DNA from 3 places in the Paracoccus methylovorus genome. Region 2 is predicted to be linked to each of the others. Evidence: riboswitches for the same ligand, from Rfam matches in the RefSeq annotation. Region 2 holds a riboswitch; each other region holds the start of a gene.
The links. Region 2 has a riboswitch for thiamine pyrophosphate ahead of thiC (phosphomethylpyrimidine synthase ThiC). Riboswitches for the same ligand answer to the same signal wherever they lie in the genome.
Positions count from the first base shown of each region.

Region 1: another riboswitch for thiamine pyrophosphate. It lies ahead of thiD (bifunctional hydroxymethylpyrimidine kinase/phosphomethylpyrimidine kinase); the one in region 2 lies ahead of thiC (phosphomethylpyrimidine synthase ThiC).
Region 3: another riboswitch for thiamine pyrophosphate. It lies ahead of JWJ88_RS16820 (TenA family protein); the one in region 2 lies ahead of thiC (phosphomethylpyrimidine synthase ThiC).

Region 1 is NZ_CP070368.1:2,107,613-2,117,264, reverse strand. Features, by position in the region: gene JWJ88_RS10650 (thiamine phosphate synthase) at 1-490, opposite strand, end outside; gene JWJ88_RS10645 (thiazole synthase) at 501-1,265, opposite strand; gene thiS (sulfur carrier protein ThiS) at 1,267-1,464, opposite strand; gene JWJ88_RS10635 (FAD-dependent oxidoreductase) at 1,448-2,425, opposite strand; gene thiD (bifunctional hydroxymethylpyrimidine kinase/phosphomethylpyrimidine kinase) at 2,422-3,249, opposite strand; TPP riboswitch at 3,318-3,421, opposite strand; gene JWJ88_RS10625 (HAD family hydrolase) at 3,545-4,147, shown strand; gene JWJ88_RS10620 (DnaJ family domain-containing protein) at 4,276-4,593, shown strand; gene aroQ (type II 3-dehydroquinate dehydratase) at 4,637-5,071, opposite strand; gene JWJ88_RS10610 (response regulator transcription factor) at 5,099-5,800, opposite strand; gene JWJ88_RS10605 (PAS-domain containing protein) at 5,793-7,673, opposite strand; gene JWJ88_RS10600 (AMP-binding protein) at 7,787-9,652, shown strand, end outside.
Region 2 is NZ_CP070368.1:1,904,560-1,914,211, reverse strand. Features, by position in the region: gene ampC (class C beta-lactamase) at 236-1,384, opposite strand; gene JWJ88_RS09530 (LysR family transcriptional regulator) at 1,475-2,338, shown strand; TPP riboswitch at 2,741-2,860, shown strand; gene thiC (phosphomethylpyrimidine synthase ThiC) at 2,949-4,766, shown strand; gene JWJ88_RS09520 (phosphodiesterase) at 5,302-6,102, opposite strand; gene JWJ88_RS09515 (ABC transporter substrate-binding protein) at 6,169-7,452, opposite strand; gene JWJ88_RS09510 (carbohydrate ABC transporter permease) at 7,476-8,288, opposite strand; gene JWJ88_RS09505 (carbohydrate ABC transporter permease) at 8,288-9,190, opposite strand; gene JWJ88_RS09500 (ABC transporter ATP-binding protein) at 9,187-9,652, opposite strand, start outside.
Region 3 is NZ_CP070371.1:739,295-748,946, reverse strand. Features, by position in the region: gene JWJ88_RS16850 (GNAT family N-acetyltransferase) at 1-246, shown strand, start outside; gene JWJ88_RS16845 (hypothetical protein) at 429-962, shown strand; gene JWJ88_RS16840 (homoserine dehydrogenase) at 1,031-2,347, shown strand; gene JWJ88_RS16835 (GntR family transcriptional regulator) at 2,458-3,102, opposite strand; gene JWJ88_RS16830 (M48 family metallopeptidase) at 3,158-3,841, opposite strand; gene JWJ88_RS16825 (TIGR02300 family protein) at 3,990-4,313, shown strand; gene JWJ88_RS16820 (TenA family protein) at 4,423-5,064, opposite strand; TPP riboswitch at 5,130-5,246, opposite strand; gene JWJ88_RS16815 (AI-2E family transporter) at 5,451-6,644, shown strand; gene hflC (protease modulator HflC) at 6,721-7,839, opposite strand; gene hflK (FtsH protease activity modulator HflK) at 7,839-9,047, opposite strand; gene gorA (glutathione-disulfide reductase) at 9,106-9,652, opposite strand, start outside.

The DNA of each region.
Region 1 (9,652 bases), 200 kb from region 2:
GCGCGCGTTCCGGGGTCACGCCGCCGATGGCGATCAGCGGTGTCGCGCCCACCAGCCGGCGCCATTCCCGCACCCGGTCCAGCCCCTGCTGTTCCCATTTCATCTTTTTCAGGATCGTCGGCCAGACCGGCCCCAGCGCGACGTAATCGGGGCCGAGCGCCAGCGCGCGGTCAAGTTCGGCATGGTCGTGGGTCGAGATACCCAGCCGCAGCCCGGCCTTGCGGATTGCGGGGATGTCGGCTTCGTCCAGATCCTCTTGTCCCAGATGGACGAAATCGCAGCCAAGGTCGATGGCGGCGCGCCAGTGGTCGTTGACGACCAGTGTGGCGCCATGTTCGCGGCAAAGTTCCTGGCACAGGGCCAATTCGCCCAAAAGCAGGGGGGGCGGCAGGTCCTTGATGCGGATCTGCACCAGTTTCACGCCCAAGGGCAGGGCGCGGCGCAGCCAGTCGCTGCTGTCGAAGATCGGATAAAACCGGGGCAGTTTCATGTCAGCCTCCTCAATCCAGAACCGCCATGCCGAACAGCGGGGTCGATGGTGCGGCCATGTCGCGGGCTTCGATCGGATTGGCGTCATGGGCAAGCTTGCCCGCCGTGATCGCCAGCGCCATCGCGCGCGCCATGGTGACCGGATCGCCGGCCTTGGCGACGGCGGTGTTCAAAAGCACCGCGTCGTAGCCTAGTTCCATCGCCTGCGCCGCATGGCTGGGCAATCCGATGCCGGCATCCACGACCAACGGCACCTTGGGAAAATGCGCCCGCAGGCTGCGCAGGCCATAGGGATTGTTCAGCCCCCGGCCCGAGCCGATGGGCGCGCCCCATGGCATCAGCACCTGACAGCCGGCGTCCAGCAGCCGGCCGCAGACGGACAGATCCTCGGTGCAATAGGGAAAGACCTGAAAGCCGTCGTCGGACAGGATCCGGGCGGCCTCGACCAGCGCGATCACGTCGGGGCAAAGCGTGTCGTCGTCGCGGATGACCTCCAGCTTGATCCACGGCGTCCCGAACAGTTCGCGCGCCATCTGTGCGGTCGTTACCGCCTCGCGCACAGAATGGCAGCCGGCGGTGTTGGGCAGGACGGGCAGACCCAGTTCCTTGATAAGGCGGTGGAAATCCTGTCCGGCCCCGCCCTCGCGCCGCAGGCTGACGGTGGCGATGCCTGCGCATGATGCGCGGAATGCCTCGGCCATGATGGCGGGCGAGGGGTATTGCGCCGTGCCCAGCATCAGCGGGCTTTCGATATGGGTTCCGTAAAAGACCGGCATTTCAGCCCCCTTGCATGGGCGCCACGACTTCCAGCGTGTCGCCATCGGTCAGCGTGGTATTTGCGCGGCTGCCGGCGGGCAGAAAGGCGCCGTTCAGCGCGGTCGCCACCTTGGCCGCGCCCAGTCCGATTTCGTTCAGCGTGTCCTGCACGGTCGGGCCGGTCAGGTCGCGCAGCTCTCCGTTAAGGGTGATCTTCATCCATGAACTCCGGTTTCCGGCCATCAAGAAGGTATTCGGCGGCCATGCGGGCCACGGCGGGGGCCAGAAGATAGCCGTGGCGGTAAAGGCCGTTTGCGTAAAGCGTGCCGCCACGCCGGCGCAGGCGCGGCAGGTTGTCGGGAAAGGCGGGGCGCGCATCCGAGCCGAGTTCCAGGATCTCGGCCTCGGCGAAACCCGGATGCAGGGCATAGGCCGCGCTCAGCATTTCCACCGCCGAGCGGGCGGTAACGCGATATTTGCCGCCCGTTTCCAGCATGGTGGCGCCGATCATATAAACCCCCTCGCCGCGCGGCACGATGTAAAGCGGGATGCGCGGATGCAGCAGGCGAACGGTGCGGGTCAGTTGAACCTCGGGGCAGCGGATAACCAGCATCTCGCCACGCACACCCCGCAGGTCGGTCAGTTCATCGCGGGCGGCAAAGCCGCGCGCATCGACGACAAGGCCGGTGGGCGTGCCCTCGGTCTCGATGCGGATACCGCTTTGGTCCAGCCGGTCGCGCAGGGCCAGCAACGCGGCGCGCGGGTTCACATGCGCCTCGGTGGCGAAATGCAGCCCACGGGTAAAGCGGCCGGCCAGTTCTGGCTCCAGCGCGGCGATCTGGTCGTTGTCCACTGCCTGATGCGCCTGTGTCAGCCGGGCAAAGCGGTCAAGCTCGGCCCTGTCGCGCGAGGGGGCCAGCACCAGCGTGCCGCGGCGGATGACCTCGGCGCCATGCGCCTCCCACCAGTCGGCGGCGTCAAGGCCAAGGCGCAGGACCACCGGTTCGGCGCTTTCGGCCTCGCAATAGGGGGCGAGCATGCCGCCGGCGCGCCAACTGCATGCCTGCGATCCGGGCTTGCCTGCGGGGTCGATGATGCGTGGATCAATGCCGCGTGCAGCCAGTTCGGTGGCGATGCAAAGCCCCATCACCCCGGCGCCCAAAATGGTGATCCGACTCATGCCTGCCTCCAGAATGCGTGGAAATGATGCACCGGCCCATGGCCCAGCCCCACGGCCAGTTCGTCGGCAGTGGAGATGGCCTTTTGCAGCCAGCCATGGGCGCGGGTCACGGCTTGCGTCACCGTCATGCCCTGAGCCAGCCCCGCCGCGATGGCCGAGGACAGCGAGCATCCCGTGCCATGGGTGTTGCGGGTCTGCTGGCGCGGCGCGGTCAGGGTCAGCGGCTCGGGACCGACCAGCAGGTCGGTGCAGATGTCGCTGTCGGCGTGACCGCCCTTCATCAGCACATGGGCGGCACCCAGCGCACTTAGCGCCTGACCCTGTTCGCGCATGTCCTGAAGCGTCGCGGCAGATGTGCGGTCCAGCAGGCGCGCGGCCTCGGGCAGGTTCGGTGTCAGCACCGTCGCCAGCGGCAGCAGTTGTTCGCGCAGGGCCGCCACGGCTTCGTCGGGCAGCAGCGCGTCGCCCGACTTCGCCACCATCACCGGGTCCAGCACCACGGGGATGGGGTTATCCGCCAGAAATGCCGCCAGCCGGTCTGCGACGATGGCGATCACATCTGCGCCGCCGACCATGCCGATCTTGACCGCGCGCACGTCAAGGTCGCCAAAGACCGCGTCGATCTGTGCCGCGACCATGGCCGGGGATACGCCTTCGACGGCCGCGACCGTGCGGGTGTTCTGCGCGGTGATCGCCGTGATGACCGAGGCGCCATAAACACCCAACGCCGAAAAGCTTTTCAGATCGGCCTGGATTCCGGCGCCGCCGCCGCTGTCCGAGCCGGCAATGGTCAATGCGATGGGATGGGGCTGCAATCCCGACATGGCCCGCCTTTCGTTTCAGCCGGGCATACGGACGCGAGGGGGACGGGTGGCGGCAAAAGGATCGCGAGCCGCTTCACTCTACCCTTCCCTACGCCGGTATGACCCGGATCAGGTTCGATGGGTCGGTGCCTGGCACCTCTCAGCCCCGTACGGGGCTCCCCAAGTGTATGAGTCTTGCGCGCCACACTAGGCCCCGTGGGTCCGCATTGCAAGGGCACAGGGCGGCGTGCGGTTTTTGGCTTTACAGCGCGGCCCATTCCTGCCGATCTGGGCTGGACGAAAGTGGAAGGGTGCGATGAAAAACGTGATCTTCGACCTTGGCGGCGTGCTGATCGACTGGGACCCGGCGTTGGCTTTTGCGGATGTGTTCACCGGCCGGGCCGAAGCCGAGGCATGGATGGCCCGGATCGATTTTCCCGGCTGGAACCGAATGCAGGATGGCGGCCGCAGCTTTGCCCAAGGGCTTGCCGACGCCCGCGCCTCCCATGGCGACGAGGCGCGGCATCTGTCCGGCTATCTGGCGGCTTTTCCCGTTACCATTGAAAAGCCGGTTCCCGGCACCTGGCAGATCGCCGAGGCGCTTGTGGCGCGCAATGTGCCGCTTTACGGGCTGACCAACTGGGCGGCGGAGACATGGTCCTATGCGCTGGACCTGCACCCGCGGCTGGGCACGCTTTTCACCGATATCCTCGTTTCTGGGAGGGTAGGGCTGCTGAAGCCCGAGCCGGCGATCTATCGACTGCTGATGGATCGCAACCGGCTGGTCGCCGAGGAATGTATCTTTATCGATGACAGCGCCGCCAATGTCGAAGGTGCTCGCGCGCTGGGGATGGAGGCGATCCACTTTACCGGCGCCGAGGCGCTGGGCGATGAACTGGCGAGGCGAGGGGTGTTTTGAAAGAGGTGCCGAGGTGTCGAGCCCGCCACCAGCCGCGCGTGCGGTTACCGGCGCTCTGACGGTTTTGGCGGGCTGGCGATGTTCGAGCGTGGGTTTCCGGCTGCGCGGCACAACGAAGGAGAATGACGATGAAGTTTTCCGACATGGCCGAAAGGCAAATTCTGAAGGCACAGGCCGAGGGGCAATTCGACAATCTCAAGGGAGCGGGAAAACCTCTGGACAGGGGCGGTGACGGAAGCGCGGATGCCATCGGCTTTCGCATCATGGCCGAGGCGGGGGCGTTGCCGCGTGAAATCGAATTGCGCAAAGCTGTCGAAGAGCAGACCCGCATTCTGCATGCCGCACCCGACGAGGAAGCACGTAAGCAGGTGATGAAGAAACTTGCCGACCTTCAGTTGCGGCTCGACATTGAGCAAGAGGCGCGTCGGCGTTTCTATGGCAGCTAGGGGTTCAAACCCATTTCCCCTGACTTTCGGCTATTTGTCCGACCTATCCCACCAGTTTTGCCGCGTGGCGCAAGGCCAGCAGATAGCCGTGGATGCCAAAACCGGCGATCACGCCCTCGGCCCGCAGGCTGACATAGGAATGGTGGCGAAAGCTTTCGCGCTTGTGGACGTTCGAGATATGCACCTCGATCACCGGGCCGTCGAAGGTGTTCAGAGCGTCAAGGATTGCCACCGAGGTATGGGTAAACGCAGCCGGGTTGATGACGATGGCCTGTGCCTTCAGCCGCGCCTCGTGGATCAGGTCGATGATCGCGCCTTCGTGGTTCGACTGGAAAAAGGCGACATCCAGACCCAGTTCCCGCCCCATCGCCTTGCAGTCGCGTTCGATGTCGGCCAGCGTGGTGCTGCCATAGATTTCGGGCTGGCGTTGGCCCAGCAGGTTCAGGTTCGGGCCGTTCAGGACATAGACGGTGGGCATGGCAATCTCCGCGAGGGTTAGGGCAATCTAGCCCAGTTCCGCCAGAAAGATATAGCCCGCGCCATAGATCGTCTTGATAAGGCGCGGGTTCTTTGGGTCCTCGCCCAGCTTGGTGCGCAGGCGCGAGATACGCACATCCATTGCCCGGTCAAAGCTTTCGCCCGCCGTTCCGCCCAGCGTCTCTAGCATCTGCGCGCGGGAAATCAGCCGTCGCGGATTGTCCAGAAACAGCCGCAGCACCTCGGCCTCGGCATGGCTGATCGGGGTTTCAGTGCCCTCGGGAGAGGTCAGGGTGTAACGGTCGAAATCTGCCGCCCAGCCGGCAAAGCGGATCTGCTGGCGGCCGGGGCCGCCGTCGCGCTGCGGTTTGCGTAAGCGGGCGCGGATACGGGCCACGACCTCGGCCGGCTCGAAGGGCTTGATGATGTAATCGTCGGCGCCAAGCTCCAGCCCCGTCACCCGGTCCTGCACCTGCGCCCGGCCCGAGATGATGATGATCGCCGCGCCGGATTCGCTGGCCAGCCTGTGCACCAGCGCCAGACCGTCACGGTCGGGCAGGCCAAGGTCGATCAGGCAGGCATCGGGCTGGATGCGGCGCAGCGCGGCCTCGAATTCCGTTGCCCGGGCAAAGCTGACGGTGCGAAAGCCCGCCTCCTCCAGCGCCGAGGACAGCAGGCGGCGGATTTCGGGTTCATCGTCGAGGATGGCGATCAAAGGGGCTTCATTCATCGGTTTCTGCCATGGTCACCGCCAGTTCGGTATCGCCAAAGGGCTTGGTCAGGACGCGACAGTCAAGCCCCGACCTGCGCGGATCACCTAACGGAAGTGCGGTCATTAGCATCGCCGGCAGGCCGCAATCCAGCAGATCGACGCCGGAACCGTCGCCCAGCTGCAGGTCGGACAGGATCATGGTCAGGCCCGGCAGGTCGGTCATGCCGCGCGCCTCGGTCAGCGATCCGGCCTCGATCACCGAATGGCCCTGCGTGGTCAGCATCTCGCGGATATGGGTGCGGATGGCGTCGTCGTCCTCGACCAGCAGCACCAGATGCGGGCGCGCGGCGCGCAACGGCAGGCGGATGGTGATCCGCGCCCCGCCGCTCGCGACATTGACGATTCGCAATGTCCCGCCCGACAGCTTGATCTGGTCATAGGCCATCGACAGGCCCAGCCCGGTGCCCCGGCTGCCTTTCGTGGTGAAAAAGGGTTCGGTCGCGCGGGCCAGCGCCTCGTCCGAAAAACCGGGCCCGGTATCGGTGACCGAGATTTCCAGCCAACGCCCGGCGGCGCGGATATCGACGTTGATGCGCCCCTGACCGCGCATGGCGTCGCGGGCGTTCAGGATCAGGTTGAGCAAGGCGTCCTGCAATGCGCCGGGGTCGAGCATCACCCGTGGGGGCAAATCGCCGATATGGGTGTCCAGCACGACGCCGGTGCCAAGCGTCGGCCGGGTCATCGCGGCCAGATCGTCCAGCATGGCGCGCGGCTCGACCGGCTGCGGCTGGTGTTCGCGTTTTCCGGTCAGCGCCGAGATCCCCTCCAGCAGCCGGACCCCGCGCCGGGCGGCGGCCAACGTGGCCTGCACGTCCTCGGCCTGTTCCGGGGGCAGGCCGACGCGGGCAAGCCGGCCCTGCAGGCCCAGAATGATGGTCAGGAGATTGCCGAAATCATGTGCCAGCCCCGAGGTCATCTGTGCCGCCACCGCGCGCTTGGCGGCATGGGTCAGGGCCTCGCGCGCCTGCACCTCGGCTGTCACGTCGGTGGACAGGATATAGACGCCGCGTCCGTTCTGGTCCGGGGTCAGTGCGATGCGGATGCGCCGGCCCGAGGGAGGGTGCGTGATCTCGAACACCTGCGGTTGGCCGGCCATGGCGCGGTCCATATGTGGCCTGATGCGGGCGAATGTCTCGGTTCCCAGCACCGTTTCGCATTCGCGCCCGATGATCGACGGGTTCGAGCCGGGAAAGACCATCGAAATCTGGTTGTTCGAAAAAGTATAGCGATGGTCGCGGTCCATATGCGCGATATGGGCCGGGACCATGGCGGTGACATGGCGGGTGCGTGCCTCGGATTCGGTCAGGACGCGCTTGGCCTCTTCCAGCGCGGCATTGGTCGCGGCCAGTGCGCGGTTGGCGGCCGACAGTCGCTCGGCATGTTCCAGCACCAGTTCGGACAGCTCTTCCGAGCGGGCGCGCAGCAGTGCCTCTTGCCGCTTGATATGGGTGATGTCGGTATAGACTGCGATCCAGCCGCCCTGCGACAGCGGCGCCCCCTCGACCGAGATCCAGCGGCCGTCGGCGCGCTTACGCTCCATGTAATGCGGCTGGAAGGTGCGCGCCTGATCGACGCGTTCGCGAATCGCGGTTTCGGGGTCGTCCTGGGGGCCGTATTCGCCGCGATGGACCAGATAGCGGATCGTATCCTCGAAAGTGGCGCCGGCCTGCGTCAAATTGTCCGGCAGGCCGAACATCGCCTGATAGGGGCGATTGGAAACCTCGAGCCGCAAATCCGCGTCGAAGATCGAGATCGCCTGCTGGATCAGGTTCAGCCCCGAGCGGGTCAGCTCGGCGTGCCGGTCGTCGGAAATCATATCCATCCCTGGCATTGCGCAGCACCTGTAACAATTTGTAGGATTCAGGAAAAACTGACGCAAGGATTGCCGCGATAAGCTGCGATTGCCAGAGGGGAAGAGGAGCCTCGACGGCAAGGGGAGGATATATGCAGAACGCTCAGGCGGCCCAGGCCGGTTTGCAGTCGATTCCCGCGTTGCTGGCGCGTAATGCCGAACGCTTTGGTGATCGGCCCGCCTATCGGGAAAAGGAATTCGGGATCTGGCAAAGCTGGACCTGGACCGAGACCGCGGATGAGATCCGCGCCCTGGCGCTGGGCTTTCTGGTGCTGGGGCTGAAGCGCGGCGATTACGTCGCCGTCATCGGCCGAAATCGTCCGGCGCATTATTGGACCATGGTCGCGGCGCAGATGTGCGGCGCGGTGCCGGTACCGCTGTATCAGGATGCCGTGGCCGACGAGATGGCCTATGTGCTGAACAATTGCGGAGCGCGTTTCGTCGTCTGCGGCGATCAGGAACAGGTGGACAAGGTTCTTGAGGTGGGCGAGCGCGCCCCCTCGGTCGAGCATATCATCTATACCGACAAGCGCGGCATGCGGAAATATGACCATACCCACATGAACGCGCTGGCTCATGTCCAGACCGAGGGTCGCGCGGCCGAGCAGCGGCTGGGATCCGAGCTGAACGAGCGCATCGCCTCGCTCGGTTACGACGACACCTGCGTGATGCTGTACACCTCGGGCACCACCGGCAAGCCCAAGGGCGTGGTGCTGTCGAACCGTAATATCATCGAAACCGGCAAGAACACCGCCACCTTTGACCGGCTGGATGCGCGGGAAGAGGTTCTGGCCTATCTGCCGATGGCGTGGGTCGGCGATTTCATCTTTTCCATCGGCCAGGCCTATTGGACTGGCTTCACCGTCAACTGCCCCGAAGGGGCGCATACGATGATGACCGACCTGCGCGAGATCGGGCCGACCTATTTCTTTGCCCCGCCCCGCGTCTTTGAAGGACAACTGACCAGCGTGATGATCCGCATGGAGGACGCCGGCCGTTTCAAACGCTGGTTGTTTTCGCATTACATGGAACTGGCACGCCGGATCGGTCCCGCGCTTCTGGATGGCAAGCCGGTCGGCGCCGTGGACCGGCTGCGCTATGCGCTGGGCAATGTTCTGGTCTATGGCCCGCTCAAGAATACGCTGGGCTATTCGCGCATCCGCGTGGGCTATACGGCAGGCGAGGCGATCGGTCCCGAGATCTTTGATTTCTACCGCAGTCTCGGCATCAACCTGAAGCAGCTGTATGGCCAGACAGAAGCCTCGGTCTTTATCACCCAGCAGCCGGACGGGCAGGTCCGCTCGGATACGGTGGGCGTTCCTTCTCCGGGGGTCGAGGTGCGTATCGCCGACAACGGCGAGGTCTTCTATCGCTCGCCCGGCACCTTCGTAGAATATTTCAACAACCCCGACAGCACCGCCTCGACCAAGGATGCCGAGGGCTGGGTGGCGACGGGCGATGCCGGTTTCTTCGAGGAAGACTCGGGGCATCTGCGCATCATCGACCGCGCCAAGGACGTGGGCCGCATGGCCGATGGCCGGATGTTCGCGCCCAAATACGTCGAGAACAAGCTGAAGTTCTATCCCAACATCCTTGAGACGGTGGTTTTCGGTGCCGGTCGCGACTTCTGCACGGCCTTCATCAACATCGACCTGACCGCGGTCGGCAACTGGGCCGAGCGCAATAACATCGCCTATGGAAGCTATCAGGAGCTTGCCGGTCACCCGCAGGTCTATGCGACGATCAAGGAGCATGTCGAGGCGGTGAACGAATCCGTCGCGCAGGATGCGATGCTGTCAGGTTGCCAGATCAGCCGTTTCCTGGTGCTGCACAAGGAGTTGGACCCCGACGACGGCGAATTGACCCGCACCCGCAAGGTGCGCCGCAACATCATCGCCGAGAAATATGCCGATCTGATCGAGGCGCTTTACGACGGCCGCGAAACCGTCAGCACCCGC
Region 2 (9,652 bases):
TTGCAGCTTCGCAGGATAGGGCTGGTCGCTACGGCAGCAAGCAATCCCTCGAGTCGCCGGACAGTTCGGCCCAAAGCGGACCTTCATCCCGACGCCGAGCGCCGCGTTGCAGCTTCTCCAGACCGGCCATTCGCTGCGGGTGCTCGATTTCTTTAGTGTCTGAGGTCCGCACTGCGGACGAAGCAGACCTTCGGCGAGCCCTTTCTGCCGCGCCGAAGTCGCTCCAGCCATTGTCTCAATCGGCCAGAATGTGCGTGATCAGATCGTAGGTCGCGCGCACCCGGGCCTCATTGGGATAGTTGCGGTTCGCAAGAACCACGACGCCCAGATCCTCAGCAGGCAGCATGACGATGTAACCACCAAAGCCGTTTGTGGCGCCGGTCTTGTTCAGGATGACATCCTCGGGGGCCAGCCCTTTAACTCCAGTCATCTGCTGCGGGTTGAAGATGAAGCCATAGCCGTTCCCTTCGACCAGATGTTCTGCGTCGGCTGGCCAGGGATAAGCCTCCCAGATCATGGCTTGGGTGAACAGCCGGGTTTGGAACTGCCCCTGCTGCGTGCGGGACACTGCCTCGCGGATTTCTGCACTGGCTTCGCCATTCCCAAGCGCGACATCGAGCAGCTTCAGCATGTCGCGCGCTGACGATTTCACACCATAGGCCTCGTCATCAAGCACACCGGCTGTGACGCGGATCGGTGCGTTCGTCTTGCGGTCATAACCGAAGGCATAGTCTCCCGCCGCACTGGCCGGAACATCGATCCATGTGTTGGACAGCCCGAGCGCGGGAAAGATCTCCGTTTGCAGGGCATCAGCATAGCTCATACCCATCGCGTCTGCGGTAATATGCCCCAAGAGGCCAATGCTGATATTGGAGTAGCTGCGCGCGCCCGGCTCCGGTGGTTGCCAGCCCGCGAGCCAGTCGATCAGTTGATCGACATTCTCCACCTCATCCGGCACCTGCACAGGCAATCCGCCGGAATGATGTGTCGCAAGATCCATTAGACGCAGCCCTCCGGCCGAGGTCCCCTTCAGGGTTGGCAGATAGGTCGCGAGCGGGGAATCGAGTGACAGCCTGCCGCGCCCTTCGACGATGGCGGCCAAGGTCACATTGAAGATTTTGCTGATGGAACCGAGTTCGAAAAGGGTGTCGGGCGTTACAGGCCGCTGATCTTCTCTCGATGCCAGCCCGGTCTGATAGAAGCTGTGCTTGCCGTCGCGGGTCACGCCCACGATCAGACCAGGAATATCGTATTCCCTGATCGCGCTTTCAAATGCCGCACTCGCGATGTCTTCGAAGTGCTGCTGACTGTCCTGTGCAAGCGCAGGCGCAGGCGCAGAGAAGGTTGTCGTCAGGAGAACGAGGCAGGTGGGAACATGTTTCATGTCAGCTCCGAAATGATCTGCATCCCGGATATTCAGATCTTTTCGCATAAGGGAGACGACAAAGCATTGGACTGCACATAAGATCAACTCATGCCTGACCGTCCCGACATCCCCTTAAACGCCCTTCGCACCTTTGAGGTCGCCGCCCGTCAGGGCAGCTTTACACGCGCCGCGATAGAGTTGCGCGTGACGCAGGCTGCCGTCAGTCACCAGATCGCGCGGCTGGAAGATACTTTAGGCGCCACGTTGTTTCGCCGCACGCCGAACGGGCTGGTGATGACCGATGCCGGAAAAGAGCTGTTTCCGGTGATGGAGCGCGGTCTGAACGATATTGCCCGCATGCTGGACCGTGTGACGGGCGGGCAACGGGCCGAGGTGCTGAGCCTCGGCGTAGTGACAACTTTTGCGACTGGCTGGCTGATCCCCCGACTCAAAAATTTGCGCCGCGACCATCCTGAAATCACCTTGCGTTTGTCCACCAACAACAACCGTGTCGAGATTGTGCGGGAGGGATTGGATGCCGCGATCCGTTTCGGCTCCGGTCGCTGGCCGGGGCTCGAGGCGCATCACATCCTTGATGCTCCAATGGGGCCGCTCTGCGCCCCGCATCTGGATCTGCGCTCGCCATCAGACCTGCGGCGACACACCCTGCTGCGCAGCTATCGCGCCGATGAGTGGCCGAAGTGGTTTGCAGAAGCTGGCGAGACCTGTCCGCCGCTGACCGGCCCGGTGCTCGACAGTTCGGTGGCAATGGCGGATATCGCGGCCGAAGGTCTGGGCATCGCGCTCTTGCCGCTGCCGATGTTCGAACGCGACCAGGCTGCAGGACGGCTTGTAAGGCCCTTTCCTGCTTCAGTCACGTTGGGCGGCTACTGGCTGACCATCCCCGAGGATCGCCGCATGACCCCCGCGACCGACCTGCTGCTGAGCTGGATACGCGCTCAGGTCGCTTGACCGCAGTGTCAGGGCGAAGTCCAGCGACTGGTCGATGACTGTCCGCTACGGGCTCGATGCGGTCATGCGGCGGTGCGGCAGGCCGTGTGACCATCCTGGCAGAGCGACATGGCACGCCCGGCCCTTAGCTGCCAGACGGCCCCTGTCGGGCGCTGCCTTGCGGCATCCCCAGACCGGACATTCGCGCTCGGTGCAGCGAGATTGACGAATTACAGGCTGCTATTACGGGACAATCCGGACATTCAGCGTTGCGTTACACTGCCCTGATCAATTCGGTCGTGAAGGCTTGCAGTCGCGATGTGGCGCACACAAGGTTAGCCATTGGCAGGCCGGGGCTGCGTCTGCAAGCGCCGCAACCTTTTGGTCGGCCGTTGACATTGATCCGCGCAGCCGGCAATTTCGCGTCTCCACCAGGGGTGTTCCGACAAGGAGCTGAGATACTGCTAGGCCGCGAGGCAGCGCAGGGACCCTATGAACCTGATCCAGTTCACACTGGCGTAGGGACGGTGCGGGTGCTCTGGTGGCCGGCTTCGGTCACGCGTTGGCAGCACTCATTCCCCCTTCCAGTTCGTGCTGGGTCTCCGATGCTTTACAAAGCCAGGAGCCTGACATGACATCCCACCCCACCCTCACCGTTACCACTGGACCGCTGCCCGCTTCGACCAAGGCGTTCAGGCCGGGTGTTCTTTATCCCGACATGCGGGTGCCAATGCGCGAGATCGCATTGCATCCGAGTGCAGCCGAGCCGCCGGTGACCGTCTACGACTGCTCCGGCCCTTACACTGATCCGGGGGCGGAGATTGCCATCGAGCGCGGCTTGTCACGTCTTCGGGAAGGCTGGGTTGCGTCGCGCAGGGATACCGAGGCCTATGAAGGCCGCCCGGTTCAACCTGCGGATAACGGGTTCGTTTCACCAGATGGGCTGACTCCCGTGTTCCCGGCGCCGCATCGACCGATGCGTGCGAAGGAGGGCAAGGCCGTCACACAGATCGCCTACGCCCGGGCGGGTATCGTGACGCCGGAGATGGAGTTTGTCGCGATCCGCGAGAACCTCGGCCGCAAGGCTATCCGAGAGAAGATGGCCCGTGACGGCGAGATGTATGGTGCCTCGGTGCCCGATTACGTGACCCCGGAGTTCGTCCGTGACGAAGTGGCCCGCGGCCGTGCGGTCATTCCTGCCAACATTAACCACTCGGAACTGGAGCCGATGATCATCGGCCGGAACTTTCTCGTAAAGATCAACGCCAACATCGGCAACTCGGCCGTCACCTCCTCGATGGCGGAAGAGGTGGAGAAGATGGTCTGGGCCATCCGCTGGGGGGCCGACACCGTGATGGACCTCTCGACGGGCCGTAACATCCACAATATTCGCGAATGGATCGTCCGCAACGCGCCAGTTCCGATCGGAACCGTGCCGATCTATCAGGCTCTTGAAAAGGTCAGCGGCGTGGTTGAGGACCTGACATGGGAAATCTTTCGCGACACGCTGATCGAGCAGTCCGAGCAAGGAGTGGACTACTTCACCATCCATGCGGGGGTGCTGCTCCGGCACATTCCGCTGACGGTGAACCGCGTGACGGGGATCGTCAGTCGTGGCGGCTCAATCATGGCCAAATGGTGCCTGCACCATCACCGCGAGAGCTTTCTTTACGAGCACTTCGAGGAAATCTGCGAGATTGCGCGGGCGTATGACGTAACGTTCAGCCTCGGGGACGGGCTGCGGCCAGGCTGCATCGCCGATGCCAACGATGCGGCGCAATTCGCGGAGCTGGAGACGCTGGGCGAGTTGACCCAGATCGCCTGGAAGCACGATTGCCAAGTCATGATCGAAGGCCCGGGCCACGTGCCCATGCATAAGATCAAGGAGAACATGGACAAGCAACTGGAGGTGTGCGGCGAAGCGCCTTTCTATACGCTTGGGCCGCTGACAACCGACATCGCGCCGGGTTACGATCACATCACCTCCGGCATTGGGGCCGCTATGATCGGCTGGTTCGGCACCGCGATGCTTTGCTACGTGACCCCAAAGGAACATCTGGGTCTGCCGGACCGTGACGACGTGAAAACCGGGGTCATCACCTACAAAATCGCGGCGCACGCCGCCGACCTTGCCAAAGGGCATCCCGCGGCGAAGATCCGCGACGACGCGTTGTCACGGGCCCGCTTTGAGTTCCGGTGGGAGGACCAGTTCAACCTTTCGCTGGACCCGGATACCGCACGGTCTTTCCATGACCAGACCCTGCCGAAGGAGGCGCACAAAGTCGCGCATTTCTGTTCGATGTGTGGGCCGAAGTTCTGCTCCATGAAGATCAGCCACGACATCCGAGAAGAGGCGCGGGCGCAGGCGGGGATGGTCGAGATGGCGAAACGGTATCGCGACGGAGGCGATCTTTACATTCCCGTGGAAGAGGATGCCGTGGGTTCATAGGCGCGAACGGATTGAGGCGCCGGCTTACAGGGCGGCGCCTTGCCAATGGAGCGCATGTCTCGAACGGTCGAGCTATGCGCTAATACGATTGATTGATAAACGTCAGCTTTGGCTCCCCACGTCGATCAACCGCTCACGGCGACGGCACGGAGGCGCGGCAGGCTCCGACCCGCGTCCTCGGCCCTTTGCGGTCGGTCGGGAGAGCAGCAACGCCGCGGTGCGGCTTTCCCAGACCAGACATTGGTGCAGGTCGCAGCGTGGACCATCGGGCCATGTCCGGTTACCTCGGCACGGAGCATCAAGGTCATGCCAGCTGCGAATATCACATGCGACCGCATGCTGCGATCGTTAGATTAAAGACCTGAAACCACCGCTTGTCTGGAGCAACTGCCGAATGTTCTCGCTTGCCGCGTCCAGACTACGACCGCCCGTAGCGACACCGGCGTGAAGGCCACCACGGCAATCGACAGCTTAACCCCGACGCGTAGATCGTGATCGCCCACAGGCGCCTGATTCTATCCCCGTTGACCATGTCTCACGGTCCCTCGCAGATAGGAGCGCGGACTGTCGGGACTTGTCCGACCTCGACCGTGAACGCCCGGAAGCCGAGTTCGTCGATCAACAGGATGCGATAGGTGGGGTTGCCGTCGGTCCACCAAGGGTCTGGCAGGGTGAGGTCGGTGATGAAGCGATGCGTGCAGGACTGGCCGGAACTGTAGGGGATTCCCTCGGGGCTGGTGCCCGACAGGGGCATGTGGATATGGCCGAAGACGATGTGGCGCACCCCAGCCGAATGGGCGACAAGGCGCGCCAGAAGGGCGCCGTCGTCATGCAGGCTGATGTCGCGGAAATGGCGGATGCCGTCCGCGACGGGGGGATGGTGGACGAAGACCGTCACGGGCGCCGGACCCGCTTCGGCCAGCGCCGCGTCCAGCCAGGCAAGGCGATCGGCGCCGTAGATGCCGCCGATCACCCCGGCCTCGTGCGTGTCCAGGAACAGGAGCCGGCCGGAATCGGTATCAAGGACGGACTGGATGTAACCGTTCGCGTCGCGCGGGTGATCGGGGAAGGCGGCGACGAATTCGGGGCGGCGGTCGTGATTGCCCAGCAGAAGCCGCACCGGAAAGGGCGCAGGCGCAAGGATCTCGCGCAGAAGCGCATAGGCTTCGGCATCGCCGTGATTGCAGAGATCTCCGGTGATCACCAGAAGGTCCGCGTCGGCGTGCCGCCCCAGGATGTCGGCCATCGCCGCGCGCAGCCGCGCCTCGGGATCGACGCCATTGGCGGGGATGCCCGGCGGCATCAGATGCGTGTCAGTCAGCTGGATGATCTTCATGGTGGTCCCTGCGAAAGAAAAGATGCGGGGCAGCGCGCCCCGCATCCGTGACGGCGCGAACGCGCCTTACTGCATCAGCGCATTCGTCTGCTCGACCATCTGGGCCAGCCCGTCCTCGGGCGAGACCTCGCCGCGCATGACGGTGCCGATGATGTCTCGCTGCGTGCGCCAGACGCGGACCGAGTCGCCGCCCGGATAGCCAGCCCAGGGCAGCGAGCGGTCGGCCTGGCGCGCGGCTGTCGCGACATTCGGATGCTCGGCGTAATAGGGCGCGAGGTAATCCTCGCCCGTGGCGCGTTTGTTGGTGGGCAGATAGCCGGTGATGCGCACGATGATGTCCTGCGCCTCGGGGCCGGTCACCCATTTGATGTAGTCCCACGCCGCCTGCTGCTTGGCCTCGTCCTGCGTCAGCATCACGGCCGAGTTGCCGCCGGTCGGCACGCCGCCGTTTTCGGGATCGTCCAGCGGGAAGGTGGTCGTGATCAGCTCGAAGCGGTCGCCGACCAGACCCTCGATGGTCTGGACATGGGCGGGGGTCGAGAACAGGAAGCCCGTCATGCCGGCGCCGAACTGCTGGCGGGCCTGATCCCAGTCAAAGGTCGGCGCGCCGGCCTCGGCCGCCATCTGGCGGATCATCGTCAGCCCGTTCAGGCCGATCTCGTTGTCAAAGGCGACCTGATTCGTCTCGGTGTCGATCAGCTTGCCGCCCTGCTGGTAGACCATCGCCTGCCACAGCCAGTCATCGGGCCAGCCCGCAATGTCATAGGACATGCCGGCGACGCGGGGATCGGCCTCGTGGATGGTCTTGGCCAACTCGATCAGCTCGGGGAAGGTGGTCGGCATGTTTTCGGGATCGCCGCCCGCGGCGCGCACCAGATCGGCGTTCACATACATGATGGGCGAAGAGGCGTTGACCGGCAGCCCGTATTGCTTGCCGTCCACCACGCCAAGCGCCAGCATACTGGGTGCGAAGTTCTCGTCGAGGAAGGTCTGCCCGCCCTCGGCCTCGATGAAGGGGGCCAGATCGACGATCTGATCGCGCGGGGCCAGCGCCTCGACCAGCTCCGCCGTCAGGTTGTAACCCGAGAAGTAGACATCCGGCAGGTTGCCGGTCACGGCCGAGCGCAGGATCTGCTGCTGGCCCTCGTTATAGCCGACGGCGGGGGCCAGGAAGTTGATGGTCACGTCAGGGTTGTTTTCCATGAACGCATCGGCCAGCGGCTGGTGGAAGCGCGTGAAGCCGGGCAGGTTGTAAAGCACGTCCAGCGTGACCTGCTGGGCCTGGGCGAGGCTTGGCAGCGCCAGCGCGCAGACGGCGGCGCCCAGGGTGAAACGGCGGGATAAAGTCATCTTTGCTCTCCGGGTCGGGGGCCCTATTTGACCCCGGTCATGGTGATGCCCGCGATGAAGCTGCGCCTAGCCAGCAGGAAGCAGACGATCATCGGGGCGGTGATCATGGCCGCGCCCGCCATCAAGGCGCCGTAATTCGCGCCGGATTCGACATCCGAGAAGAACAGCATTCCCAGGGGCGGCGGGGCGATCGCCATGTCCGAGACGACGATCAGCGGCCAGTAGAGGTCGTTCCAATGCGCCACGACCGAGAAGACCGAGAAGGCCGCCAACGAGGGCAGCGAGCCACGCAGCACAAGGCACCAGCAGATCTCCATCTCGGAAAAGCCGTCCATGCGGGCAGCCTCGATGATCTCGTCGGGGTAGGAACGGAACGATTGGCGGAACAGGAAGATCGCAAAGACCGACAGGAAGAACGGCATCATCTGCGCGAAGTAGGTGTTCAGAAGATTGGTGCGGGCGAGGCCGACGAACAGTGGCAGCGCTAGGGCCTGCATCGGGATGCACAGCGCGCCGATGACCAGCGCCATCAGAAGACGCCGGCCAGGAAAGCGCAGCTTGGCCAGGGCATAGGCAGCCGGCACCGCCGTCAGGACCTGCACGATCAAAATGCCACCGCAGACGATCAAGCCATTCAGCATGAACCGCGCCATTGGCACCGTGCTGGCGGCCTGACTGTAGTTCTGCACTGCGCTGAACTCGCGCGGGATTGGCCAGAGAGAGACATCAAAGATTTCGGCCGGCGCGCGGATCGAAGTCAGGATCATCCAGTAGAAGGGCAGCAGCATCAGCGCCGCGCCAAGTCCCAAGACCAGGTGGGGAAAAAACCGCCGCATCAGTAATGCACCTTCCGGTCCATGCGCATGGTCTGGCCGATCGACAGGACCAGCACGATTGCCAGAAAGATCAGCGTCAGCGCGGCAGCGTAGCCCGTGTTCGAATACTCAAACCCCTCAAGATAAAGCGCATAGAGCAGCGTTTCAGACCCCGAGCGGCCCTTGGTCAACACGGCCACGGTCTCGAAAACTTTGAAGGCCGAGATCGATGTTGTGACGATCACGAACATCGTCGTCGGGCCCAGCATCGGCCAGGTGACTGTCAGAAATCGGTCGATGGGGCTGCGGGCCCCGTCCATGCGCGCAGCGTCGATCAGGTCGTTCGGGATAGCGGTCAGCCCCGCGAGGAACAGCACCATGTTGAAGCCAAGCACTTGCCAGATGCCGATCAGCGCCAGCGTCGGGATCAGCAGCGCCGGATTGCCGAGGAAAGACACCGGATCGAAACCCGCCCAGGTGATCGCCGCGTTGACGGGCCCCAGGGTCGGGTGCAGCAGGAACTGCCAGACCGTGGCCATCGCGACCAGCGTCGCGGTGACGGGCAGGAAATATGCCGTCTCCCACAGCGCGCGGGACCGCCGGCGCCCATGCACCAGCAGCGCGATGCCCAAGGCGAGGAAGACTCCGGCGGGGATCACCAAGACGGCATAAAGGGCGGTGTTCGCCAGCGCGCGGGTAAACACCGGGTCCTGAAAGGCGGCCCGGAAATTACCGAGACCCACGAACCGCCACTCCAGTGCGCCAAGCCGGTAATCGGTGATGGAAAATCCGGTCAGCACGAGGACCGGCAGGATATAGATCGCCAGCATCAGAAGCACCGCGGGCGCGACAAAGAACAGACCCCGCGGCAGGGCGATGGCACGGTGGGCGGGTGCGGCGGCGGGCAGGACGGCGTCGGTCATGCGGCCACCTGGCCGGCAGCCCATGCGGACAGCCGCTGCCCGTCCGCCGCGAACAGATGCGCCCGCTCGGGCGGGATGCTCAGCCGCAGCATGTCGCCCCGCGCCGGCCGGGCGCTGGCGCCCTGTCGCAACACGAGGGTTGCGTGATCAAACTGCAGCGCACAGGTCAGGAAACGGTCGGGGCCGTGCGTCTCGACGCGGAGGACCTCGGCGGCCAGTCCCTCGTCCCCGGCCTGCAGGTCCTCGGGGCGGATGCCGACGGTCAGGGGGCCCGGCCGCGCTCGGATGCCCGTCGCCTGTCCCGCGATGTTAACGCGGCCCTCGGCATCTGCCTCGGCCGGCAGCAGGTTGATGCCGGGCGAGCCGATGAACCGCGCCACCGCCAGGGTCGCCGGTCGCTGGTAAAGATCGTCGGGAGTGCCTAGCTGCTCGATCCTTCCGTCGATCATCAGCGCGATGCGG
Region 3 (9,652 bases), on a different replicon from region 2:
GAGCATTCGGTGATCCTGTCGCCCATCGCACGCGGCCGGGGTCTCGGCCGGGCGCTGATGGAGGCGATAGAGGATCATGCCCGCACCGGCGGCGCGCATAGCATGATCGCCGCCGTCTCGGTCGAGAACGAGGCCGGTATCTCCTTCCATCGCGCCATTGGTTATGTGCAGGTCGGCCTGTTGCCGCAGGCTGGGCGCAAATTCGGCCGGTGGCTGGATCTGGTGCTGCTGCAAAAGATGCTTTGACCACGTCTTGTCTGGCGCAGGGTACCGTGGAAAACTCGACCATCGGGAGCCGCGCGAGGACAAGATGAGAGCGGGTACAAAGGGGCGGCAGACGCATCTCAGGGGCCAAAACGCGGCTCCGCGGGATGGCTGGGTGCATTTCGGTCCCCCGCAATCAAGGTTTCCGAGGGGGACATGACACGATGACCAGAATAGGCGCCCCAGCCGAGACCCATTACACTCTGCCGGCTGATTTCGCCGCGGCGCTGGGGCAGTGCGTGGCGAGTTTCGGCTGGCTCGAGGAGATCATCAAGCGCACCATTTATGCCCTTGACCGCGCACGGCTGGCCGACGACCTGACCGAGGAGGAGTTGCAAAGCTGGCTGACCCGCATGGTCTCGATCGCGGATGATTCCATGGGCACCCTGATCGACCAGTTGGACGCCGCCATGCGCCGCTATCCGGGGCTGCGCGACCGCAACCGCATCACCGACAGGCTGTCCCTGATCCGCTTGCAGCGCAACCTGATCTGCCATGCCTCCTGGCGTCCGACCGAGGACAAGGCGCGCTGGCATCCGGCCTTTGTGAGCACCAAAGGAGAGGTGCAGCGCCAGCCGCTGGGCATTGCCGAGCTGAATGCCATCCGCGCGGATACGGTCGAAATCGGCACACGGGTCCTGCGGGTGATGCGTGCGACCGGCGTGCAGGGTTATTGGGCAGGCGACGACGAGGCCTGAGCGTTCCGCGCGTTGCAACGTGCCGCGCCATCCGCTAACACCGCCTTGTCAATAGATAAGAGTTTCACATGACCGCCCAGAAACAGGGGCAAGACGCCTCTCCGCTTCGTCTCGGCATTGCTGGTCTTGGGACGGTCGGCACCGGCACCGTCAAGATCATCCAGAAACACGCCGCCCTGCTGTCCCTGCGCGCGGGCCGGCCGATCACCATCACCGCCGTCTGCGCCCGCGACCGGATGAAGAATCGCGACGTGGACCTGTCCGGCTATGGTTGGGAAGAGGACGCCCGCGCCCTTGCCCTGCGCGAAGATGTGGATGTGTTCATCGAACTGATCGGCGGCGACGAGGGCATCGCGCGCGAGGCCGTGACGGCCGCGCTGCGGGCCGGCAAGGACGTGGTGACCGCCAACAAGGCGCTGCTGGCGATCCATGGCCAGGAACTCGCCGAACTGGCCGAAGCCCATGGCCGGGTCATCCGATTTGAGGCCGCAGTGGCCGGAGGCATTCCCGTCATCAAGACCATGACCGAGTCGCTGGCCGGCAATGAGATCCGCCGCGTCATGGGGGTGATGAACGGCACCTGCAACTATATCCTGACGCGCATGGAAAGCGCCGGCCTGCCCTATGAGACGGTATTCGAAGAGGCCCGCCAACTGGGCTATCTGGAGGCCGATCCGACGCTGGACGTGGGCGGCATCGACGCCAGCCATAAGCTGGCGATCCTGTCGGCCATCGCCTTCGGCACGAAGCCCAGCTTCGATGCGGTCGAGATCGAGGGGATCGAGCGGGTCAGCATCGACGACATCCGCCGTGCCGCCGACATGGGCTATCGCATCAAGCTGCTGGGTGTGGCGCAAATGACCGGACGCGGGCTGGAACAGCGCATGTCGCCCTGTCTGGTGCCTGCCGACAGCCCGTTGGGCCAATTGCAGGGCGGGACGAACATGGTGGTGATCGAAGGCGACTCGGTCGGCCAGATCGTGTTGCGTGGCCCGGGCGCCGGTGAAGGCCCCACCGCCAGCGCCGTCATGTCCGACATCGTCGAGATCGCCCGCGGCGTGCGCATGCCCAGCTTTGGCCAGCCGGCCGGGGATCTGGCGATGCCGCAACCGGCCAGGACGGCGGTGCCGGCGGCCTATTACATCCGCCTGCAACTGACCGACAAGCCCGGGGCCTTGGCAAAGGTCGCAACCGTGCTGGGCGATTCCGGTATCTCGATCGACCGCATGCGCCAGTACGGACACTCGCGCAGCGAGGGGGTGGCGCCAGTGCTGATCGTCACCCACAAGACCACCCCGGATGCCATCGATCATGCCATCGCCGCCCTGCCCCGCACCGGCGTCATCGCCGGCGAGCCGGTCGAGTTGCGCATCGAAGAAGTCTAGGCGGCTGGGTCTACAGCATCGTTGCAATTCGTTGAATCGCAGAAATGCTGTGGTCGTTGTATTTACGCATTTCCCGGCGCTTTACCGGCATCTACTTTGCTGGAAATGCCTTAGGCGGGGCTTATGTGGCGCAGCCCATGCGTCACATCCGCCCGGACGGCAAGCCGCAATCCCGGCTCATCCCCCGCCCGTAGCGAGGCGAGGATCATCCGGTGATGCCGGGGGGGCTCGTTACGCTTCATGCGCCCGTAGAGTGCCCGCATGGTGGGGCCAAGCTGCAACCAGACCGTCTCGACGATAGCCAGCATCGCCGGGGCCTGCGCGCGCAGGTAAAGTAGGCGGTGAAACTCCAGATTGGTGCGGATATAGCCGATGGCGTCGTGCCCCTCGGCCGCCTCTCCGATTGCGGCGTTGATGATGGCCATGCGCTCGATGAGGGCCTGATGGGCGCGCGGCAGGGCTCGGGCCGCTAGTTCCGGCTCGATCAGCCCGCGCAGGGCGGCAAGTTCCTCGATCCGCTCGACCGACAGTTCCGGCGTGCTGATCCGTCCCGAGGACGACAGCGACAGCGCACCCTCCGCCACCAGCCGGCGCACCGCCTCGCGCGCGGGGGTCATCGAGACACGATGCTCGGCCGCAATGCCCCGCAACGTCAGGGGCAGGCCCGGCGGGAGTTCGCCCAGCATGATCCGCTGGCGCAAATTGCGGTAAAGCCGTTCATGGGCCGAAGTTTCGGAGGTGCGCGAAAGTGTCATGCCCCCTCTGTGATCACAAAATTGGACGCCGTCAAGCCGTCCCGATGCCGCAGCATTACGGCCTGAAACGCCAGGCCAGCAATTCATGCCCATGCAGGCGCAGCCATTCGCGACGGGCCGCATAATCGGGCATCAATTGCCCGGTCGCGGCCCAGAAGTCCGGCGAATGATCCATGTGCTGCAGATGCGCCACCTCATGCGCGGCGACATAGTCCAGCACCTCGGGCGGCGCCATGGCCAGCCGCCATGAAAACATCAACCGCCCGTCATGGGTGCAACTGCCCCAGCGCGAGCGGGTGTCGCGCAGCGCCAGCGCACGAAAGCCACGCCCCAGCGCCGCAGCATAACGGTCGCAGGCCTGCATCAGCCGCGCCTGCGCCAGATGTTTCAGCCAAACCTCGACCAGCAGGCCCGTGGGGCGGCCCTGGGGCACCAGCAACCGCTCATCTGTCAGCTCCACCCGCCGCCCGTCATGGGGCTCAATGCGCCGCCTGCGCCCCTCTACAGGCAGCAAGGCGCCGTGCTCGACCAGAGACAGCGGTGGCATGCCCGCCCGGGTGTTGCGCAGCCACTCGGCCCGCGACTCGGCAAAGGCGCGGCCATCGGACAGGCTGGTGCGGCTTGGCAGGGTCAACACCACCTCGCCCCCGGCACGCGACACGCGCAGGGTCATGCGCCGCGCCCGGGCCGAGCGTCGCAGCGTCACGGGGATGTCGCCTCCAACCAATATCCTGTCCATATCTTTCCGCATCTTGCGAAGTGCCGACTTTCTGCCCATGTTTCCCCCGCTCCGCTACCGGGCCGCAAGGGGGAAAAGGCTTTGACAGCCTGCCCCGGCTGTGGCAGGGGACAGCGGATTTAGCTGAACGCGGCAGAAAGAGAACACCATGCCCAAAGAGGAATGGGGCACCAAACGCCTTTGCCCCCATTGCGCGACGCGCTTTTACGATTTGACGAATGATCCGATGACCTGCCCGGCCTGTGGCGCGGAATTCACGGTGGAAAGCCTGACCAACGGCCGCTCGCGCTCGCTGATCTCGGAAAAAGCCGCCGCCCGCCAGAACGAACAGACCAATCTGGTCGATGAGGAAGATCTGGACGATGACGCCGATACCGGCGATCTGGACGACGATCTGCTGGACGACGACGATGACGATGGCGACATGTCGCTGGACGACATCGCCGACGTGCCGGGCAATGACGACGAATAAGCCTTCGTCCTGAACAACTTTACGAGGCCCCGGAACGCAACATGCGACCGGGGCCTTTTTATGGTGGCTCCCCCAAAGCTTCCTTATAGAATTGTTCTAGAAATCTACGTTAAGTATCATGAATTTCGTTGAAAAATTCCAATTCAAGCTTAACGGCCCGATGGAAGAATTCGCGGGCCTGATCGGCAGCCTGCGGCCCCACCCGGTTAAATTCATTCCGCAGGAAGGCGACAAAATCGCAGAAAAATGGATTGTCGTGCAGGGTGATCCATTCGGCATGGACAAAATTTTCCGGTAGCGGCCGGGGTGCCTGCATTGCCCAATCGAGGTATAGCCCCTCAGCCACGTTCAGCACCGCCAGCACGGCAGGATAGGCGCGCGTCGCCGCCGCTTCACGCATGAGCGCCTGAAAGCCGCTGGTCGGCGCGCTGTCGGGAACAGCGGCACGATCAGCCTCGCTGACGCCAAGCGCGGCGAAAGCGCGCAGAAAATAGTCGTTCTCGTCACCCGAGACCATGCCGGCGAAGCGCCCGAAACGCAGCCGCGATTCGAAACGGTCGGTCGAGGCGATGGCCCCACCCAGCAGGGTCAGGAAAGCATCCAGAAAACGATGATCCTGCACCAGATAGCGCGCCATCGCGGCATCCGCGATGCTTCCGGCGCAAAGTTCGCGCACAAAGCGATGCCCGGTGGCGTCGGCCCAATCCGCAGCGCATTCCCGGCGCAGGCATTCAAAGAAAGTTTCTGTCATCGGCCCCTCATGGCTTGAGCAAGACCGTCGTTCCAAGGCGGTCTCACAGTGAGACCGGCAAAAGGCAGGTGCATCATTCCCATTCCTCCGCCGGCATGATCCGGTTCAGGTTCAAAGGGTCACCGCGCCGCGTGCCGCCAGCAGTTTCTCAGCCCATTGCCCGGGCTCCCCTTGGTGGCGCCAGATTAGCGGGGGCGGCAGGATCTGTCACGCGCCACGGGACCGGGAAAACAGCCATTCGCACCGCAGGCGCCCACCCACAAAATCGTGAGCCGCGAATGCGTGGCCATTCCGGCGGGACGCGGCATTCCGGGTTGCAGACGGGGGCCAGATGTTATCTCGTTGCGGCAGGGTGGGCTTACCTGCCCGCAGTCAGGATCGGGACCATGACGACAGGCGAAATGCCGAAACCTACGACAGCAACGGAACCTAACGATCCCGCCGCCGCGCCGCACCCGAAACAGATCGGGCTGCGCCTGCACCGGCCGCCCCTGTTGACCAATATCTCGGCTGCACGCTGGTTGCTTTTGGCCATCGTCGCGGCCTCGATCTATTTCTTCCACGGCTTTCTGGTGCCGGTGCTTGCGGCCATGGTGATCGCGCTGGCCAGTTGGCCGTTGCGCAACCGCGCGGCCTATCAGTTGAACCTGGGCCGCACCGGGGCGGCAACGGCGCTGGTGCTGGTGCTGGTATGCTTTCTGCTGATCCCCATCGCCATGGCGCTGATCTATGCCTTTCGCGAACTGCGGGACTGGATCAACTGGGCCATTCTGGTCAACAGCTCGGGCGCGTCCGCACCGGAGTGGATGATCAACCTCCCGCAAATCGGCGACTGGCTGAACGAGAACTGGCAGATCTATATCGGTCGCCCCGGCGGCATCAGCGAGATCGTGCAACTGGTCAGCGGCTCGAATATCGGCGCGATCTATCGCGGCGCGGTAACAGCCGGGACGCTGGCCTTCCACCTTGCGCTGACGCTGCTGTTCATGCTGATCACGCTGTTCGTGCTTTATCGCGACGGCGACAAGTTCGTGGCGCAGATCGACCAGGTCGGCCGCCGCATCCTGCCCGACCGATGGAGCCGGCTGTCCCGCGTCGTGCCCGCCACCATCAGTTCGACCGTGACCGGCATGACGCTGATCGCCATTGGCGAGGGGGTGGTTCTGGGCGTCGCCTATTGGCTGGCCGGCGTGCCCTCGCCGGTCACCTTCGGCGTCATCACCGGCTTCATGGCACTGATCCCGGGCGGTGCGCCGCTGTCCTTTACACTGGTGTCGATCTATCTGGTGGCCAGCGGCTCGCCTGTCGCGGGGACGGCGCTATTCATCTGGGGCACCTGCGAACTGTTCGTCGTGGACAAGACCATCCGCCCGGTTCTGGTCGGCGGTCCGGTCAAGCTGCCGTTCCTGCCGACTTTTTTCGGGCTGATCGGAGGGGTCAAGACCATGGGCATCGTTGGCCTGTTCGTCGGCCCGGTGTTGATGGCGCTGCTGGTTTCCATCTGGCGCGAATGGCAACGCGAGATCGCAGAAGAGGGGCAACACCCCCCGGCCAGCAAGCTTATCGGACTGGAGGAGTAAGCCGGACCCAACAGATGAAAAAGGCGGGACGCGATTGCGCCCCGCCTTTTCTTTTTTGCACGTCCGGGTACCCCGATCAGTCAGCCGGAACCGCAGCCGGAGGGACCACCGGTTCTTCCTGCGGCGGGCTGGCCAAGGCTTCCGGCAAGGGCGTCAGCGTCACCCCGGCACTTGAGCCAAGCGGCTCGCCTTCGCGGTTGGTCGCCGTCGGCGCCGGCGTCTCACCGGGCTGCAGCGCGCCCTCGGTCCGGGCCTCTTCTTCGGCCTCAGGGTCCTCGGGGATTGCCGCAGCCGGGGCCGGCACGGGCACCGGGTTGGCGCGATCCGCACCATCATTGCGCAGATAGTCGAAGAACTGCCCCTTCGGCTGGATGACCAACGCACTGTTTTCGCCCTTCAGCGACCGCTCGTAAGAAGTCATCGAGCGGGTGAAGGCAAAGAACTCGGGGTCACGGCTGAACGCGGCGGCGTAGATGGCGTTGCGGCGTGCATCGGCTTCACCGCGAACCACCTCGGCCCGCTTGCGCGCCTCTGACGTCAACTCGACCACGGTCCGGTCGGCGGCGGCACGAACACGCTGGGCGGCTTCGCCACCACGCGCGATCTCGTCCGCGGCCTCACGCTCGCGCTCGGCCCGCATCCTCGCATAGGTCGCGGTCAGGTTCTGCTCGGGCAGGTCGGTCCGGGTGAGGCGGACGTCGATAACGCGAACGCCCAGGTCCTTGGCATCGCCCCGTGCCAGATCGCGGATCTGGTTCATCAACGGCGTCCGGTCGTCCGACAGGACCGTGGTAGAAGGCACCGAGCCCAGGACCTGACGGATCGCATTGGTCACGATCGGCTCCAACCGGCGCTGCGCGAATTCGATACCGCCCGAGCCAACGGCGCGGCGGAACTGCACGACATCGGTGATCTGCCAGCGCGCGAACGCATCGACCACCAGACGACGGTCATCCAGCGGCGTGACCTCCATCGGCGAGGTGGGCAGCCCCAGAATACGCGCGTCATATGTAACCACATTGTCCAGGAAGGGCACCTTGATGCCCAGTCCCGGCTCTTCGCGCACCTCGACCACCTCGCCAAAGCGCAGGACAAGGGCCTTTTCGCGCACATCGACGATATAGAGAGAGGCAATGACCAAAAGGGCGACCACGACCAGGAAAGGCAGCGCCAAAAGCGAGATTGCACGGTTCATCACTGGTTCCCTTCGCTGGTATTGGAGTTGCCGGTGCCCAGAAGCCCGCTGCGCAACTGATCCAGCGGCAGATAAGGCACCACGCCCTGACCGCCCTCGTCACTGTCCAGAATGACCTTGTTGGCTCCGCCCAGAACTTTTTCCATCGTCTCCAGATACATCCGGTGACGTGTCACCTCGGGCGCCTTGACATATTCGTCATAGACCGAGTTGAAGCGCGCGGCCTCACCCTCGGCGGTGTTCACGGCTTCGGCGCGATAGCCTTCGGCGCGTTCGATCACCGCGGCCGCCTCACCCCGGGCGTTGGCCAGCACGCGGTTGGCATAGGCGTCGGCCTCTTTTTCCAGCCGGTCGCGTTCCTGCTGGGCCGCCTGCACCTCGCGGAAGCTGTCGATCACTTCGCGCGGGGGATCGGCGCGGTCAAGGTTGACCCGCAGGACGTTGATCCCCGCTTCATAGGCGTTCAGCGTGTTCTGCACCGCCAGCTTCAGATCCTCGGCGATGGCGCCCCGGTCACGGTTCAGGATCGGCGCAAGCTCGGAACGGGCCACGATGTCGCGCATCGCCGATTCCGAAACCGCACGGATCGTGTCGTCGGGATCAGCCAGGTTGAACAGGAATTTCTCGGGGTCCGAGATATTCCACACCACCTGATAGGCCATGTCTACGATGTTCTGGTCGCGGGTCAGCATCAATCCCGAATCCATCGGTCCGGCACGGCCGGTGCCGATTTCGGTGGTACGCTCGCCCGAAACCTGCACGACTTCGGCGGTAACGACAGGCCACGGTGCAAAGTTCAGGCCCGGCTCGCCCGTGCCTACCGGCTTGCCGAACAGCAATTCAACGGCGCGTTCTTCGGGTTTGACGGTATAGAACGAGGTAAAGGCCCAGACTGCCACCGCAGCCAGCGCCACCAGCCCCCAGGTGCCGCGGCCCATCGAGAACTGCGGACCCTGCGGTCCGCGCGGACCATTGCCGCGATTGCCGCCGCCCGGTCCCTTGCCGCCCATCAGCACGCGCAGACGATCCTGTCCCTTGCGCACCAGTTCCTCGATCTCGGGGATCTGGTCACCGCGGCGCGGACCCTGCGGCCGATCGTCCTCGTCCCCCCCGGGGCTGCCCCAAGGAGGCTGACCACCCCCCTGCGGCGGCTGCTTGCCGCCTTTGCCATCGTCTCCGCCGCCGCCCCAAGGGCCTTGTCCTGCCATACCTCTCGTGCCTCGCTTGATGTCTGTCTGGTTGAAACTGGTGTCTTCGGCCGGAAAATCAAGCCGATGCGACGGGTTTGTCAACTTTTGCCGCACCCACCCGGCGGGTGGGCTTGCGCATGGTCACAAGCTCTTCGGCCAGGGTCGGATGCACGGCGATGGCCGCGTCGAAATCGGCTTTGGTCGCGCCCATGCCCATGGGGATTGCGACCATCTGGATCATCTCGCCCGCCTCGGGTCCAAAGATGTGGCAGCCCAGCACCTTATCGGTTTCCGCGTCCACGATCAGCTTCATCGCCGCCCGCGCGTCCGAACCGGCAAACAACGAGCGCATGGGACGGAAACTGGCGACATAGATGTCGGCAGGACCGCAGGCTTCGGCCTCTTCCTCGGTCAGGCCGATGGTCGCCAGCTCATGCGGGCGGGTATAGACGGCGCTGGCCACAAGGCCGTGATCGACCTTGCGAGGCTTGGCGCCGAACACCGTGTCGGCAAAACTGTGTCCCTCGCGGATCGCGACCGGGGTCAGGTTCACACGGTCGGTCACATCGCCCACCGCAAAGATCGAGGGCACCGAGCTTTGCGACCAATCGTCCACCACGATC